3 regions of the Paenarthrobacter sp. NPDC089322 genome follow, and region 2 is predicted to be linked to each of the others. Evidence: riboswitches for the same ligand, from Rfam matches in the RefSeq annotation. Region 2 holds a riboswitch; each other region holds the start of a gene.

Region 1 (5,512 bases), on a different contig from region 2:
TGGCCGCCGGTTCCGCCGGATACGTGCAGGACTACCCGGTCTACAAAGCTGGCCACGTGAATCTCCTCTGGTGCTGCGTTCAGCACAATTGCTGTTTCCAGGGCCCACGGCGGCGCCCTAGTAGATTGTAATGCTGTTAAAAGAACGGTGGAGCGGGCCGTTTGGCCCGCTCCACCGGTTCAGAACTTGTTGTTACTCTGCAGCTGCAGCAGCAACGATGTTCACCACGCGACGGCCGCGGCGAGTACCGAACTCAACCGCACCTGCCTGCAGGGCGAACAGGGTGTCGTCGCCACCGCGACCGACGCCTGCACCGGGGTGGAAGTGGGTGCCACGCTGGCGAACGATGATTTCGCCTGCGGAAACTACCTGACCGCCGAAACGCTTGACGCCGAGGCGCTGTGCGTTGGAGTCACGACCGTTGCGAGTGGAGCTCGCGCCTTTTTTGTGTGCCATGTGAAATGCCTGCCTCTAAATTTCTGGGGAAACTGAAAACCTGAACAGCGGTAACGAAAGTTACGCGATGCTCGTGATCTTGATCTTGGTCAGTTCCTGACGGTGACCCTGGCGCTTCTTGTAGCCGGTCTTGTTCTTGAACTTCTGGATGACAATCTTGGGACCGCGGAGGTCTTCCAGGATTTCAGCCGTGACCTTTACCTTGGCCAGGTCCGCAGCTGCGGAGGTGACCTTGTCGCCGTCAACCAGGAGCAAGGCGGGCAGCTCAAGCGTGCTGCCGGCTCCACCGGGGACGCGGTTCAGCGTTACGTAGTCTCCAACGGAAACTTTTTCTTGGCGGCCGCCTGCGCGGACAATCGCGTACACCACTTGGGTACTCACTTCTCTCGACGTTTCTTACTAAATTTGCGTGCGGAACCTTGAACCGGAATTCGGGCCTGATTCGCGCTGTGCCTCAACGCCGTGGACTTCGGATCGAAGCCCGCGAGTCATCCCATGAACAATTCCAAGGGGCATAACCCAAGTGTTGGCGTAAGCACCGAAGATCAAGATTACGCTAGTTTGACCTTCAGCTGCAAATGAGGCCGGGCCTGGAGGCCGCCAAGTGACGTTTGTCACCAGCTTGAAAGGGGCTCGCCCGGCACCGTGCCCCTACAGCTTACAGCGCCCGGACCCGCATGACGGGATCTGCGAAACGACGCGCGGCAACGGACAACGGAACGGGCAATGCTTCCTTCGAGCCTGAACCTCAGGCGTACAACCTGGGTGCGTCAAAGAAGGCTGTTTCGTAACGGCAGGATTGCGCGAAGGCCTCCACCATCGCAGCGCGCTCGGCGCCGGAAGCCATGCGTGCAGCGACGTCCGTGAAGTCGATGGCTTTCCTGGTTGCCGCGGCAAAGTCCTCGTCGGCGTAGGTCTTGAGCCACTCGGCATACGGGTGGTCGCTGGACGCGCCGGCAGCCACATAGGCTGCGTGGAGTTCCTGGCCTACCTCTGCGTACAACCAGTAGCACGGCAGGATCGCTGCCAGCAGTACCGCGTAACTGCCCGCGGCCGACGATGCCACGAGATGATCAACATACGACTTGGTGACCGGTCCTGTCCGGGTGGAAGCCTGGCGGGTACTCAGCCAGTTCCTGTGCAGTTCCGACTCCACTTCCAGGCATTGCTGTGACGACCGTGCCCAGAACAACTGCTCTTCCTCCGTCGGGGCAAGTGCTGCAGCCCTCGCCAGGACCCTCGAATAGCCGTTGAGGTAGATGGCGTCCTGGGCAAGATAGTAGTTGAACCCGCTTTCCGGAAGAGCGCCCGACTGCAGTCCTTGAATAAAGGGCAGGCCGTAGATGGCCTCCAGTTCCGGCGTCGCTTCCTGCCACAGCCGCGCCGCGAAGTCGCCGGGCCGCAAGGTGTCGGTGAGGTGGTGGAAGTGATTGATCGGTCCGCTGCCGCTGCCGACTTCCAGCCGGTCCGCCGTCGTGAGGGCCTGCAGCAGCCATGGCTTCACCTCGCGCAAGGAAGCTTCCCAGTCACCTGTCCGGGCTTGGACCGTAGCCAGCGCGGAAGAGAGCGAGCAACCGGTACCGTGGCTGTTGACCGTCGCCACGCGGGGACCGGCCACCTCTATCACGTCCTGCCGCAAGAGTCCGCTTGTATTGATCAAGGCATCAGGGCATTCGCCGCCTGCAAGATGTCCTCCCTTCACCAAAACCGTGGTGCCGCATTCAGCTGCGAGCCGTTTCCCCTGGTCGAGCGCCGAGGCCCAGTCTCCGGCCTCGGACTCCCCGAGCAGCATGGCCAATTCGGGAAGGTTGGGAGTGATCAGGTCAGCCAACGGCAGGAGCGTCCGCAATGCGGCCTCGGCAGATTCCCGCAGGAGGCGGTCGCCGCTGGTGGCCACCATCACCGGGTCAACAACCACGACGGCGGGACGTACCTCTTCGAGCCAGGTGCGGACTTCGTGGACAACAGCCGCGTCACCCAGCATCCCGATCTTGACGGCATCGATGGCGACGTCGCTGCTGATGGCAAGCAATTGCTGACGAAGGAACTCCACGGGTGGCACGTGCACCGCGGTGACACCCAGGGTGTTCTGCGCCGTGAGCGCCGTGATCGCCGCCATGCCATAGCCGCCATGGGCAGCGATGCTCTTGAGATCCGCCTGGATGCCGGCGCCGCCCGAGGGATCAGAGCCGGCAATGCTGAGCACCCGGGGATGGGGCCGGCCCACGGCAGCCAGGGGGTAGACAGGAGAAAACGACGATGAAGTCATCAGGACATCCCTTCGCCGGTGCTAACCGGACAGGTTCAACGGGTCTGGATCTCAGCCCGGCCCTTCGCCCGGCACCCCGTGTCAACCTCCAAGCCTAGCCGGGAAGCAATGGCGCCCTGCAACCCATACACCGTTCGGGTCCGGATGTGACCGGCGGCAAATCGGCCGGAGCCGCCTCCCGGCTTGTCCGCACGGCAAAAGGCCCCGCGTTCGCCGCAGTGAGCGGTGAACGCGGGGCCCTTCTGTTCTGGCTCCCATGCCACACGTGCGCTTCTTAGCCACGTGCTTAATTTCCGGGCTAGAGTTCGGAAGCGGGTACTCCGACCCCGAGGATGATGGGCTCTTCCGCCACAGTCTTCTTGACGGGTTCCCCGGGGGCCTTGGCCTCGTGCGATGACCCACCCGCCGCGGAGGCTGCTACCTCGTGGTGCTCAACGCTCGTCTCGTTGGCGGCGCCCTGTGCCCTGCTCGCGCTTCGGTTCCTGCGTCCGCGGCGCCCCCGGGACGGCGATGCGGCCTCGGACCCGGCAGGACGAGAAGCCTCTTCCTCCGGGGCGGGTGCGCCGAGGTGCGAGAATGCTTCGGCCAGAAGATCCAGGCTCATGGCCGGCTTGCTCGCTGCGGGCTCTTCGTGGTGCTCAACGAACGGCAGGGCAACCTCTTCCCCGCCAAAGCGAAGGACGGGAGTGGTCCGCCCTTGCCGGGTGGCGCCTGCCTCATGGGAGTCAGGAGTGTCCGCTCCGCCCGCCTCGGACGATGATTTAGCACTGCCTGTGGTTGCACCAGCGGCATCGGCGTGCTGCTGGCCGGCCGCAGCGCGTGCTTGCTCCTCCGCGCGATGAATCTCGTCGTCGTGCAGGTGGGCCGCATGCGCCGCAGCGGCGATGGTTGCCAAAGCGGCCCTGGTTGCTTCGGCTTTGGCCTGGCGAACCGGGTCAACGGCCTCAACGCTTGCCGTAGGTGCCGGCGGAGCGGAAGAGGTGTGGACCGGCGTCGAAGACTCTGCGGGGCCCTGTCCGCCACCCTTGCCGCGGCGACGCTTGCGTTCCGTCCGGCCTGCGGGTTGTTGAGGTTCCGCATGCGGACGGTGGTGCTCGGCGGCCACGGTGTTTGCGCGGCGGTGTTCCACGGGTTCGTCATGGGTTACGACGCCACGGCCGGCACAGTGCTCGCACTGCTCCCCGAACACCTCAAGCAGGCCGGTGCCCATACGCTTTCGCGTCATCTGGACGAGGCCCAGCGATGTCACTTCCGCCACCTGGTGCTTGGTGCGGTCACGGCCGAGGCACTCCACCAAGCGCCGAAGCACCAGGTCCCGGTTGGACTCCAGGACCATGTCGATGAAGTCGATCACGATGATGCCGCCGATGTCGCGCAGCCGCAGCTGGCGAACCACTTCCTCGGCAGCCTCAAGGTTGTTCTTGGTGACCGTCTCTTCCAGGTTTCCGCCGCTGCCGGTGAACTTACCGGTGTTGACGTCCACCACTGTCATGGCCTCGGTACGGTCAATGACCAGGGAACCGCCCGACGGCAGGAACACTTTGCGCTCCAACGCCTTGTGGATCTGCTCATCAATGCGCCAGGCAGCGAAAATGTCCTGATCCTTGGTCCACTTTTCGAGGCGGCCCACGAGATCGGGGGCAACGTACGTAACGTAGGCCTCGATCGTGTCCCACGCATCGTCGCCGGAAACGATCAACTTGGAAAAGTCCTCGTTGAAGACGTCACGGACCACCTTGATGGTGAGGTCGGGTTCGCCGTAGAGCAGTTCCGGCGCAAGCACCTTGGTGGACGAGGCCTGGCCCTCAATTCCTTCCCATTGTGCCCGGAGGCGGTTGATGTCGTGCGTGAGCTCTTCCTCGGACGCACCTTCGGCCGCCGTGCGGACGATGACACCGGCGTTTTCGGGCAAACGATCCTTGAGGATCCGCTTGAGGCGGTTCCGTTCGACGTCGGGCAGCTTGCGGGAGATGCCGGTCATGGATCCACCCGGCACGTAGACGAGGTAACGGCCCGGGAGCGAAATCTGGCTGGTCAAGCGCGCACCCTTGTGGCCAACCGGGTCCTTGGTCACCTGGACGAGAACCGAATCGCCGGACTTCAGGGCGTTTTCAATACGCCGCGGCTGACCCTCGAGGTTTACCGCGTCCCAATTGACCTCGCCGGCATAGAGCACCGCGTTGCGGCCGCGTCCAATGTCAACGAAGGCGGCTTCCATGGAGGGCAGGACGTTCTGGACCTTGCCCAGGTACACGTTGCCGATCAATGAGTCCTGCTGGGTTTTGGACACAAAGTGCTCAGCCAGCACGCCGTCTTCAAGGACGCCGATCTGTATTCTGTCGTCACGCTGGCGGACGATCATCTGCCGGTCAACCGACTCCCGGCGGGCCAGGAATTCAGCCTCGGTGATGACCTGGCGCCGGCGTCCCGTTTCGCGCGATTCACGGCGCCGCTGCTTCTTCGCCTCAAGACGGGTCGATCCCTTGACACTGGCTACCCTGTTGGAGCTGCTGGAGTCGGTGATCGGCCGGGGCGCGCGCACGCGGGTTACCGTGTTGGGCGGGTCGTCATCCGAGCCGCCGGTCAATTCAAGGTCCTGGTCACCACGGCGGCGCCGCCGACGACGACGTGAGGTCACCCCTTCTTCAAGGGGTTCCTCCGCGGGGGCTTCTTCATCCTCTGCGACGGAACCGTCCTCTGCTTCGGCCTCTTCGCGCTCGGCACCCCGGCGACCACGGCGACCACGGCTCCGGCGACGGCGGCGACTTCCCGAATCATCCGCGTCGC
Region 2 (5,512 bases):
ACCACGCCTTCCTGGTAGTGCTGGACGGCGAACCTCTCGCACTATTCCAGACCTACGAACCGCTGCACGATCCCGTGGGCGAGGCCTACCCCGCCCGCGAAGAAGACATCGGCATGCACTTGCTGCTGGCACCTGCCACGCGGCCTATCCCGCACTTCACTCCGCGGCTCGCTACCTCGCTCATCCGGTACATGTTCTCCCTGCCGGGCAAGGACAGGATCGTCGTGGAACCGGATGCGCGCAACGCCAAGGCCCTGCGCCGTTTGGAGGCCACGTGCTTCGAACTGGGACCCATCATCCAGCTCGCCGAAAAGGAGGCACAGCTGGGATTCCTGACACGCGAAGGCTTCGAACGGATCCAGGCAGGGCAGCAGGGCTAAGCTTCGTTCGCGGCTTTCACCAAACGAAACTCCACGTCCCGGCACCCACAGCGGTCAGCACGGCAGCCGCAGCAATCACCAGGCCACCAAGGACCACCCAGGCATCCAGCAGTGAGTAGGTCGATTCGCGGGCCCACGTCCGCTGTCCCCCGCCGAAGCCGCGGGCTTCCATGGTCACGGCCAGTCGGGACGCGCGCCTGACAGCCTGCACCAGCAGCCCGAAGCTCTGCCCGAGCGTCGCTTTCAGCCGCTGCAGAGGGCTGCCTTGGGAGCCGACGCCACGGGCACGGCGGGCCATGCCGATGGTCTGCCATTCTTCTGCCATGAGCCCCACCAGGCGCATGGCAGCCAAGGACCCGAGGACGAAGCGGTGCGGCAACCTGGCCTTCTGCGCAAGCGCGTCGGCCAGATCCGTGGGGTCAGTGCAGGCCATCAGCAGGATGGCGGGAAGGGCAATAGCCAAACCGCGCAGCATGAAACCCAGCCCCAGCTCAAGGGAACCTTCGCTGATTGACCAGAGTCCGACGTCGAGCAGTACAGCGCCGCTGTCAGCCGCGACGATCGCCGTGCTCCAGCCGCCGACCGCTGCCGCGATGATGAGGGGCCACGCCCGCTGCCACAGAAGCCGGAGTGTGAGGCCGGCAAGGGGAAACAGGGCCAGTTCAGCGAGCAAAGCAGTGGATGCCGACACCCAGTCGATCGACAGGGCAAGCACCAACGAGATCAGGAACACGGCCACGAACTTCGCCAACGGATTGGCGCGCGTCAGGAGCGCATGGTTTCCACGCAGGCTCAGGGCGTCCCTCATGCAGCACCGGCTTCCTGTTTTTCGGCCATCGTTGCCGGAGCGAGCCTCAGCTCGGCACCGCCAAGGACTGCGCTGAATTCCTCGTCATGGGTCACCGAGACCACGGCCGTTCCTTGATCCAACAATTCCGACAGGAACGACGCCAGTTCCGCCCACGTGTTGGCATCCTGGCCGAACGTGGGCTCGTCCAAAACAAGGACTTTGGGATGGGCTGCCAGGACCGTGGCGACGCTGAGCCGACGCTTTTCTCCCCCTGACAAGGTGTAGGGGTTCGCGTCAACAAGGTGCGTGAGCCTGAGGCGTTCCAACAGGTCATCGACGCGCTCTTCGCCGTGGCCCAGATGCCGGGGGCCGAACATCAGCTCATCCAACACCTTTCCCGTGACGAACTGGTGCTCAGGCTCCTGGAACACGGTGCCGATGCGGGAAATCAACTGATCGGCCTTCCACTTGAAGGGATCGATGCCCACGCCCTGTGAAAGGTCCAACGAGGCAGAGACTTTGCCGTCCACCGGCGCCAGAAGACCGGCCAAAGTGAGCGCGAAGGTTGACTTGCCTGCACCATTCGGACCCGTGACGGTGAGCGCCTGCCCGGCCCTCACCTGCGCGGTGATGTCAGACTGGACCGGCAATGGCGGAATCGTCTTGAAACCGCGGCGCCGGGGCTTCTGGCGTGAGACCGCAACGTCTTGCGCCGCAATGAGGAGCTGTGCGGCTGCTTCCGGCGCCTGCGTCCTGGTGCGGGTTTCCGGGATGTACCCCGGCACCCACACACCGGCAGCCATCAGCATGCTGCGGGCCTCGGAGAGTACTTGCTCCGGTGGACCGTCCAAAAGGACACCCGGCGTGCCCGCTCCTGTGCTGGGTGTTGCGGCCCGGCCCGGTTGCAGGACGACAATCCTGTCCACCAGGTCCTTCCACACGGCCACACGGTGTTCCACCACAACCAAGGTGGCGCCCGTCTTGTCGAGGCAACGGCGCACGGCGTCGCGGACCTCCAGCACGCCCGCGGGGTCCAGGTTGGCGGTGGGTTCATCCAGCAGGATCAGCCCCGGACGCATCGCCAGGATGCCGGCCAACGCGAGGCGCTGCTTCTGCCCGCCGGAGAGTGCCGCCGTCGGGTGGTCCAACGCCAAACCGCGGCCGGAAGCGGTACGCAACCCGACGTCGTCGAGCGCTTCATGGACACGTGCCCAGATGTCCTCCCGGGGCACGGCCAGGTTCTCCGCGCCGAAGGCGACGTCATCCCCCACGCGTGAGAGGACCACCTGGGTTTCCGGGTCCTGCTGCATCAGCCCGGCGCGGCCACGCTGCTCCCGGGGAGGAGCGCCGTCGATCAGGAGCGAGCCCGTCTCGTCCGAGTCGTCCTCTTCGTCACCCAGCACCCCGGCGAGGGCATGAAGCAACGTCGACTTGCCCGCGCCAGAGGGTCCCAGCAGCAGCACGCGCTCACCGGGCTCGATCCGTAAGTCAAGGCCCTGGATCGCCGGCATGGAACGGCCGGCATGCCGCCATCCCCACCCTTCGGCGGTGATGGCGGCAGGCCGGACGCCGTTTTGCGTGGAGGACATCAGTTGAAGACGGGCTCCGAAGCGGCCTTGCGGGACGCGAAGGCGCTCAGCACACCGGTCTTGGCGAGGCCACGCGTGGCCACCCAGGACAACGCGCCGGCGATGATGGCTCCGGAGATCGTGGTGAACGCGATGTAAGCCAGCTTGTCCACGGCTTCGTAGGCGATGTTCCAGCCCCACGGCATGAAGGAATCGTTGAGGCCGCAGAAGAGACCCGCGCCGGCTCCCGCGAGCAGGGCAGTGGAGAGGTTGAACTTCTTGTAGCGGAAGGCGGCGAAAACGAGTTCAGCGCCCAAGCCCTGGAGAAGGCCCGAGATCAGGACCGTTGTGCCGTACTGGGAACCCATGATGAGTTCACCGGTAGCGGCCACGGTCTCGCAGAACAACGCCGCTCCCGGCTTGCGGATAATGAGCATCCCCAGGACCGCGGGGATCATCCAACCACCGGCGATCAAACCGGTCAGGGGCGGGTAGGCCGCGTTCATGGGAATGGATACGATCGCGGCGCCCTGGGACCATGCCCAGAAGATCACGCCGCCTGCGATGGCAATCAAAGCTGCCACCACGATGTCTACAACACGCCAGGTGTAACTGGTCTTCTTCACGCTTGCCGTGGTCATTTCTGCCTCCTGAGGTTACAGGAGGGGAAAGTGCTCCCCGGAAATCCCGGCCGGCATGCGCCACCCGGTTCCGGACACTCTGAGAAGCTCGACTCCCTTGCGCCGGTACTAACCGGATCAGGTTCGAGGGTCTGCGGCTGTCCGCACTCTCAGCGCCCTCGCGTCACCTGCATGCCTGCAGGATTCGACGGCGGCGCTCCCCTGTCGTTATCAATCCGCCCTTATGGGCGTGGTTCAGTTTACACCCGGAGGGCTTTTCGGAGTCATGGGATCGGTCATATTCCCGTTGCGAGGCCAACTCCGCGCGCCTCGCCCGCGTTGTGGCACGCACACCAGGCCCCACAACACACCTGCGAGAATGTCTCCATGACTTCCGGTTCCGACGTTCCAGTAGCCGAGCCCCGACTCGCAGCTAGTGTGATCCTGCTCCGCGATGCACCGCGTGGACTTGAAGCGTTCGTCCAGCACCGGGTGTCCACCATGGACTTCGCCGCCGGCATGGTGGTCTTCCCCGGAGGACGAGTGGATGCCGCAGACAGTGAAGGCTGGGACTTCCCCGGTGGCCTGCTCGAGCAACACGGCGCGGCTTGGCACCTCACGTCCATTGCTGTGGAACCAGACCGGTTGCATGTCCAGGCAGGCACGGTATTGAAAGCGGCCTTGAGGGAGGTTTCCGAGGAGGCCGGACTCAACCTTGACGCTGCTGAGCTTCGCCCCTGGGCCAACTGGATCACACCCGTGGACATGCCCAAGCGCTTTGACACCTACTTCTATGTTGCCAGGCCTTCTCCTGGTGCCGAGCCACAGCATCAGACAACTGAAGCCTGGCAGTCCCTATGGATGCCCGTGCAAGACATCCTCGCCGCAGAGGCAGAAGGAAAGCTGCAACTGATGCCGCCCACGTACTACCTGCTCAAAGAAATCGCTGAGTTTCCTACTGTGAGTGCCGTATGGTCGGCTGACCACGACGTTGTCCCCGTCCTGGCACCCCGGGGTTCTCTGGCGGCGTTCCTCAAAGAGCGGGGAAACCGCAACTGACGCCACCCTCCAACAACGCCAAGCTGAGGGGATGTGAGGCTAGGCTGGTGGCATGAACTTCCTCTTGAAGCTGCTAGGTGCCGGCGTGAGCCTGGGAGCCGGATTTGTCGGCACCAAATTGGTCAACATCGGTTGGGAAAAAGTCACCGGCAACAAACCGCCCAAGGGTCACGACGACCTGGAGACAAGCCTGCGCTCGGCATTGACGTTCGCGCTGATCTCGGCTTTCGTCAGCACGCTGATCCAGGTCCTCTCAAGTCGAAGCACACAGCGGGCCATCGCCCGCTTCGCGAAGACGCACGACATCGTCTGACCGCCGCCCCGCCGGACTGCAACGACCCGCCGCACCGCACCGACCCCGCCGGAGCGCGGCCCCACCGTGCGGAACCGACCACTCAGAGGGCCGAACCGCAAAAGTCAGCGGCCGCCGTCGAGCGTGTTGTTCCCCGGCTGTTCGCCTGCTGCCCGCTGGACTACGGCTTCCAGCTCGTCCTTGGTGAGGAGCTCGCGGTGTCCGTGCTTGGTCCGGTAGGCGGAACGGCCCACCATATGCGCGGACACGGGCGCCGTCAGCAGCTGGAAGATCCACGCCACCAGCAACACCGGCCATACCCACCAGGTGCGCATCTGGAGACCTATGGCGGCGAGCATCAGGAACAGCCCGAGGACCTGCGGCTTGGTGGCTGCGTGCATGCGGCTCATGAGGTCCGGGAAGCGCAGCAATCCGATGGCTGCGCCGAGGGACATCAGGGCGCCGACCACCAGGAAGACAGCGGTTACTGCATCGATGACGGCGTCCACACCGGTGGTTTCAGGACTCATTGCTCTGTTCCCTCCTTTCGGCAACAAAGCGGGCCACTGTCACCGAACCGATGAAGCCGATGACGGCCAGGGCCACGAGCAGCATGAGGTTGTTGAGGTGTCGATTCAGGGCCATGTCGATCGCCAGGGCTGCCCCCACGATCGCCAGCAGGACGTCGGAAGCAAGTACACGGTCCAGCAACGACGGCCCGATCGCTATGCGGATGATGGCACCGGCGGCAGCCAGGCTCAGGATGACGGCGGTAACCACCAGAACGAGTTCCTTCACAGCGC
Region 3 (5,512 bases), on a different contig from region 2:
ATCTTGAGGATCGCGGCAACCTGCTCAGTCGGCTGGGCACCAACGGAAAGCCAGTACTGGGCACGCTCGGAAGCGACCTCGATGTACGAAGGCTCTTCGGTGGGGTGGTACTTGCCGATTTCTTCAATGGCACGGCCATCGCGCTTGGCGCGGGCATCCATGACGACAATGCGGTAGTACGGTGCGCGCATCTTACCGAAGCGCTTAAGGCGAATCTTTACGGCCACTTTTGTGGTCACTCCTGTTTCTGAAACGGGGTTGAACCCGACGTTCTGCACCCGTGGGGCGGGCCATACTTGGGGGTTCGAAGGACAAGATGCGAGCACGGAGAGAGGGGCCGTACCGATCGAGTACCTGTCCATTGTGCCAGATGCCGGGAGCAATTACGACTTGGGCCACCCGGCAGCGTGTTGTCACCCACGCGGCTTTCCCCGCTCCCGCCAACTCCATGCATCCGGGTCAGACGGACCAGACGTAGAGCCCTGCGCGCTCCGCCTTCTCCACATCGGTGGCCAAAGCCGCCAGCTGCTGGACATACTGGCGGGACTCTGCGGCGCCGAATGGCATGTCATCCTGCGCGGCCCAGGCGGCAGCGACGTCGTCGAGAACATTTCCGTCACCTTCACTTTCGTAGGTGAGCAGTTCCGCGAGTGCCCTGACCATGGCTTCCGGAACGCCAAGGAGGGCATCGCTTGTGACATCCACCAAAGCCAACTCGTAGTCGGCGCCGGCCGCATGGACGGCTTGGCCGGCGAGGTCCCCGAGCTGTTCAACCTCAAAGTCGGTGATGCCGTCGATCCTCACAGCGGGGCCCGCAACATCGGCGCCCCGGTCAAGGGCTGCTGCCCGCTTCAGTGCTTCGTCGTGGGTGGCTACAAAGATTTCGGCAAAGCCCATGGAAAGTACCCTCATTCCTTCGTGCTGACGGGGCGGCGGCACGAGGCAAACCCTGCGCCACCACTGCCCAGCCTACTGGAGCCGGCGGTCCCGGCTTAGCGCACGGCTACCCGCAGGCTGTTGCGCCACGGATCCTCGAACCGCAGTTCGAGGCCCGTGTGGTGGTTCTGCACCCCGGCCACCTTGAGGCGGTCCGCCAGGGCAGACACATCCTCGGCCGACGGAACCTCGATCAGAACTTCACCCAGGCCCAGTGTGTCGCGACGAGGGCCGGCGCCGCGGCTGTTCCAGACGTTCATGGCCATGTGGTGATGGTAACCACCGGCTGACACAAACAACGCCTGACCATGCCATCCTGCGGTTTTCTCGAATCCGAGGGTGTCGACATAGAACTTGTGTGCGGTGGAGACATCACCCACTTGGAGGTGTATGTGCCCTACGCCGGCGGGGGCGTCGTGCTGGCGGGAGACCGCTGCTTCGCTCAGGTACTGCTCAAGGTATCGCTGCGGGGGCAAGGCAACATTGTCCATGACAACGTTCTTGCCGTCCCACTGCCAGACCTCGCGCGGCTTGTCGTAGTACAGCTCGATTCCGTTGCCTTCGGGATCGGTGAAGTAGAAGGCTTCGCTGACCAGGTGGTCCGCGCTGCCAACGAACGCCCGGGGCTCATAATGCGCGGCAGTGGCGATCGTGGCCGCCAAGGAAGGCTGGTCCTCGAACAGAATTGCGGTATGGAAGAGTCCCGCTTCTCCCCTGCCGGGTATCTGGAGACCTGCGGCAGGAGCCAGGTGGACCACGGGCTTTCCACGGCGTCCCAAGTACAGGCCGCCGTCCTGCTCGGCAATGATTTCCAGCCCCAAGGCACGCTGGTAATAATCGCTCATGAGCTTCATGTCCCCCACCTTGAGCATGACGGTGCCCATGGTGAGTTCGGCAGGAAGGAGGTCTTGGTTGCGTTGGGTGGTCATGGTGGTGCTCCCTCAATGAAGTGGCCGCTTATCAGCGCTGCTACACCATTAAATTACTTGAAGCTTCAATTTATTCCTAGCGGATGATGTTCCCTCTCAGGACCACATGCTTGAGCCTGCCCACGGTCTCCAGTTCCAGTCGGGGATCCTCTGAGCAAACCACGACGTCGGCACTCGCACCCTCGCTGATGCCGTCGGCTCCCAGCCAGGCGCGGGCCCGCCACGCAGCAGCGTCCAGGACAGCGCCCGGCGGCAGGCCGGCGTCGTGCAGTTCCTTGAGCTCATCAGCGATCCTGCCATGCGCAATGACGCTCCCCGCATCCGTCCCTGCGTAGATGGTGACACCGGCTTCGAAAGCCTCCACAACCCGCTCACGCCGGCGCTCCCATAAGCGCAGCATGTGGGAGGCGTAGCCAGGGAACTTCGGTTGGGCCTGGGCAGCGATGTCCGGGAAAGTCGCGATGTTGATGAGCGTGGGAACGATCGGCACCGATTCCTCCACGAGCCGGGGAATGTGCCGTGGCAAGAGGCCTGTGGCGTGCTCGATGCAATCGATTCCGGCGTCGAGCATGTCGTCGATCGTGTCCTCGGCGAAGCAGTGGGCCGTAACGCGGGCGCCTTCGTCGTGGGCGGCGGAGACTGCATCCTTGACGAGGTTCTTCGGAAAGGAGGGCGCAAGGTCACCGGCATCGCGGTCGATCCAGTCGCCGACGAGCTTGACCCAGCCGTCGCCGTCGCGGGCTTCCTTCCGGACGGTCTCCACGAGCTCCTCCGGGCCAATCTCATGGCCAAGGCCGCGGAGGTAGCGCTTGCTCCGGGCAATATGGCGACCCGAGCGAATGAGCCGGGGCAAGTCGGAACGCTGCTGGATCCAGCGCGTGTCGCTGGGCGACCCCGCATCCCTGATCAGCAATGTCCCGGCTTGGAGGTCGGCCCGGGCCTGGGCGAGAGCCGTCTGCTCGTCCACTGCCCCGCCTACACCGAGTCCCACATGGCAATGGGCATCAACAAAGCCGGGAAGGACCCAGCCATCCACCACGGTGTCCGGGGTGGCTGTTGGTCGCTCAAAGGTCAGGGTTCCGTCGACGGACCATAGGCCACGCAGCTCCCGGTCCGCCGACACGAGCACGGGCCCGCTGAACTCGATGATGTTTGCCACGGAAAAAATCCTAGCGCCGGGACCCCGCCGCGCCTGTATGACTGGGAGCCCGCGGGCAGCTGTGGTAGCTTCGTCTACGACCACACGGGGGCCCCTGCAGGGGCTGAGATCGGACTGATGCAGTCTGCGACCGTTGAACCTGTCCGGGTAATGCCGGCGAAGGAAGTGAGTATCCTTGAGCACCACAGAAACACAGCACAGCCCTGCCCAAAACACGGCAAACCCTTCCGGGTACCAGGCTGTTACCCAATCCTTGAAATCGCATTCGCTGGCGTACGTGGAGGACCGCGAGACGGGCATACGCGTCCCCGTCACGGAAATCGCGCTGGAGCCCTCGCCCAACGGCCAAGCCAACGCGCCGTTGCAGGTCTACAGAACAGCGGGGCCGGGCAGCGACCCGGTCATGGGCCTCGAACCGTTCCGCGCGGCCTGGATTGAAGCCCGCGGGGACACAGAGGCCTATTCGGGCAGGGAACGGAACCTGCTCGACGACGGTAAGTCCGCCGTCCGCCGGGGAGCAGCCTCTGCGGAGTGGAAGGGCACGCAGCCGGTGCCCCGCCGCGCCGTCGAAGGCAGGACCGTCACGCAGATGCACTACGCGAAGAAGGGCATTGTGACCCCCGAGATGCAGTTCGTGGCCCTTCGGGAAAACTGCGACGTGGAACTGGTCCGAAGCGAGGTGGCCGCCGGACGTGCAATCATCCCCAGCAACATCAACCACCCCGAATCCGAACCGATGATCATCGGCAAGGCATTCCTGGTGAAGATCAACGCCAACATCGGGAACTCGGCCGTCACAAGCTCCATCGCCGAGGAAGTGGACAAGCTGCAGTGGGCAACGCAGTGGGGTGCTGACACCGTCATGGACCTCTCCACCGGCGACGACATCCACACCACGCGGGAGTGGATCATCCGCAACTCCCCCGTCCCGATCGGCACGGTGCCTATCTACCAGGCATTGGAGAAGGTCAATGGTGAGGCCAACAAGCTGACCTGGGAGATCTTCCGGGACACCGTGATCGAGCAATGTGAACAAGGCGTGGACTATATGACCATCCACGCCGGTGTCCTGCTCAGGTACGTGCCGCTGACCGCCAACCGTGTGACAGGGATCGTCTCCCGGGGCGGTTCGATCATGGCGGGATGGTGCCTTGCCCATCACGAGGAAAACTTCCTCTACACGCATTTTGACGAACTCTGCGAGATCTTCGCGAAGTACGATGTCGCCTTCTCACTCGGAGACGGCCTGCGTCCGGGCGCCACGGCCGATGCCAACGATGCCGCCCAGTTCGCGGAGCTGGACACGCTCGCCGAGCTGACGCAGCGGGCATGGGAGTTCGACGTGCAGGTCATGGTTGAAGGGCCGGGGCACATTCCGTTCCACCTCGTCCGCGAAAACGTGGAGCGTCAACAGGAACTCTGCAAGGGTGCCCCCTTCTACACCCTGGGCCCGTTGGTCACGGACGTTGCTCCCGGCTACGACCACATCACCTCGGCCATTGGCGCCACGGAAATCGCACGCTACGGCACCGCCATGCTCTGTTACGTGACACCGAAAGAACACCTTGGCCTGCCGAACAAGGACGACGTAAAAACAGGCGTGATCACCTACAAGATCGCGGCGCACGCAGCCGACCTCGCCAAGGGCCACCCGGGGGCGCACGAACGCGACGACGCACTCTCCAAAGCCAGGTTCGAATTCCGATGGCGTGACCAGTTCGCGCTCTCCCTTGACCCGGTGACCGCGGAAGCCTTCCACGACGAAACCCTGCCCGCCGAACCGGCAAAGACCGCGCACTTCTGCTCCATGTGCGGACCCAAATTCTGCTCCATGCGCATTAGCCAGGACATCCGGGACGAGTACGGCTCAGCCGAAGCACAGGCCGCGATCGCCGGAATGTACAACGGCATGCGTGAAAAGAGTGAGGAATTCCTGGCGTCGGGCGGAAAGGTCTACTTGCCGGAGCTCCGGATGCCGGTAACCACGCAGCAGGGTGTAACCGGCCTGAACGAACCGGGGCGGAATCAGGCAGGACAGCGCGATTCAGGAAGCCTTAGCTGACATTGATCGCCCGACGTCGGCAATGAAGGACCTGATGGTCCTGTCTCCGTCGACGGAATCCTGGGGCCGGTGCCCGCCCGCTGCCACGCGGCGAAGGGCACCGGTCTCCTGCAGGTACCCGGCGATTTCCTCATACAACGGTTCCCATCCGCCGGTGAGGACCAGCGTGGGCACGCCGGGCACAATGTGCAGGGGAGCTTCCCACGGGGGCGCCTGCAACCGGAGCCGGCGGGCAGAACGGCGGGCCTCCGGCGTGTCCGGCCCGTCAGCTTGGGCAGAGTAGGCACGCCGGAAATACTCCCGCTGGTAATCGGCGTCGCTGATGTGGTTCCGGACATCAAACAGCGGCTGCATCAGCGTTCGGTGCGCTGCCGTGGCAGGCAGTTCTGCAGTGAGGGACAGGCACGCAGGCTCGACCAGCGAAAG

The links. Region 2 has a riboswitch for thiamine pyrophosphate ahead of AB0N65_RS14220 (ECF transporter S component). Riboswitches for the same ligand answer to the same signal wherever they lie in the genome.
Region 1: it holds a riboswitch for thiamine pyrophosphate, as region 2 does, so the genes downstream of both, thiD (bifunctional hydroxymethylpyrimidine kinase/phosphomethylpyrimidine kinase) here and AB0N65_RS14220 (ECF transporter S component) in region 2, are expected to answer to the same signal.
Region 3: it holds a riboswitch for thiamine pyrophosphate, as region 2 does, so the genes downstream of both, thiC (phosphomethylpyrimidine synthase ThiC) here and AB0N65_RS14220 (ECF transporter S component) in region 2, are expected to answer to the same signal.

Annotation. Positions count from the first base shown of each region.
Region 1 covers NZ_JBFBGW010000002.1:352,807-358,318, forward strand. The annotation lists gene obgE (GTPase ObgE) at 1-56, opposite strand, end outside; gene rpmA (50S ribosomal protein L27) at 193-456, opposite strand; gene rplU (50S ribosomal protein L21) at 517-825, opposite strand; gene thiD (bifunctional hydroxymethylpyrimidine kinase/phosphomethylpyrimidine kinase) at 1,205-2,725, opposite strand; TPP riboswitch at 2,716-2,814, opposite strand; gene AB0N65_RS03710 (Rne/Rng family ribonuclease) at 3,024-5,512, opposite strand, start outside.
Region 2 covers NZ_JBFBGW010000014.1:44,984-50,495, forward strand. The annotation lists gene AB0N65_RS14205 (GNAT family N-acetyltransferase) at 1-380, shown strand, start outside; gene AB0N65_RS14210 (energy-coupling factor transporter transmembrane component T) at 397-1,188, opposite strand; gene AB0N65_RS14215 (ABC transporter ATP-binding protein) at 1,185-2,759, opposite strand; gene AB0N65_RS14220 (ECF transporter S component) at 2,759-3,379, opposite strand; TPP riboswitch at 3,456-3,592, opposite strand; gene AB0N65_RS14225 (NUDIX domain-containing protein) at 3,746-4,417, shown strand; gene AB0N65_RS14230 (DUF4235 domain-containing protein) at 4,470-4,730, shown strand; gene mnhG (monovalent cation/H(+) antiporter subunit G) at 4,835-5,239, opposite strand; gene AB0N65_RS14240 (monovalent cation/H+ antiporter complex subunit F) at 5,229-5,507, opposite strand; gene AB0N65_RS14245 (Na+/H+ antiporter subunit E) at 5,504-5,512, opposite strand, start outside.
Region 3 covers NZ_JBFBGW010000003.1:348,272-353,783, reverse strand. The annotation lists gene rpsP (30S ribosomal protein S16) at 1-227, opposite strand, end outside; gene AB0N65_RS05580 (hypothetical protein) at 460-897, opposite strand; gene AB0N65_RS05575 (VOC family protein) at 993-1,865, opposite strand; gene AB0N65_RS05570 (amidohydrolase family protein) at 1,942-3,024, opposite strand; TPP riboswitch at 3,099-3,206, shown strand; gene thiC (phosphomethylpyrimidine synthase ThiC) at 3,200-5,086, shown strand; gene AB0N65_RS05560 (alpha/beta hydrolase) at 5,069-5,512, opposite strand, start outside.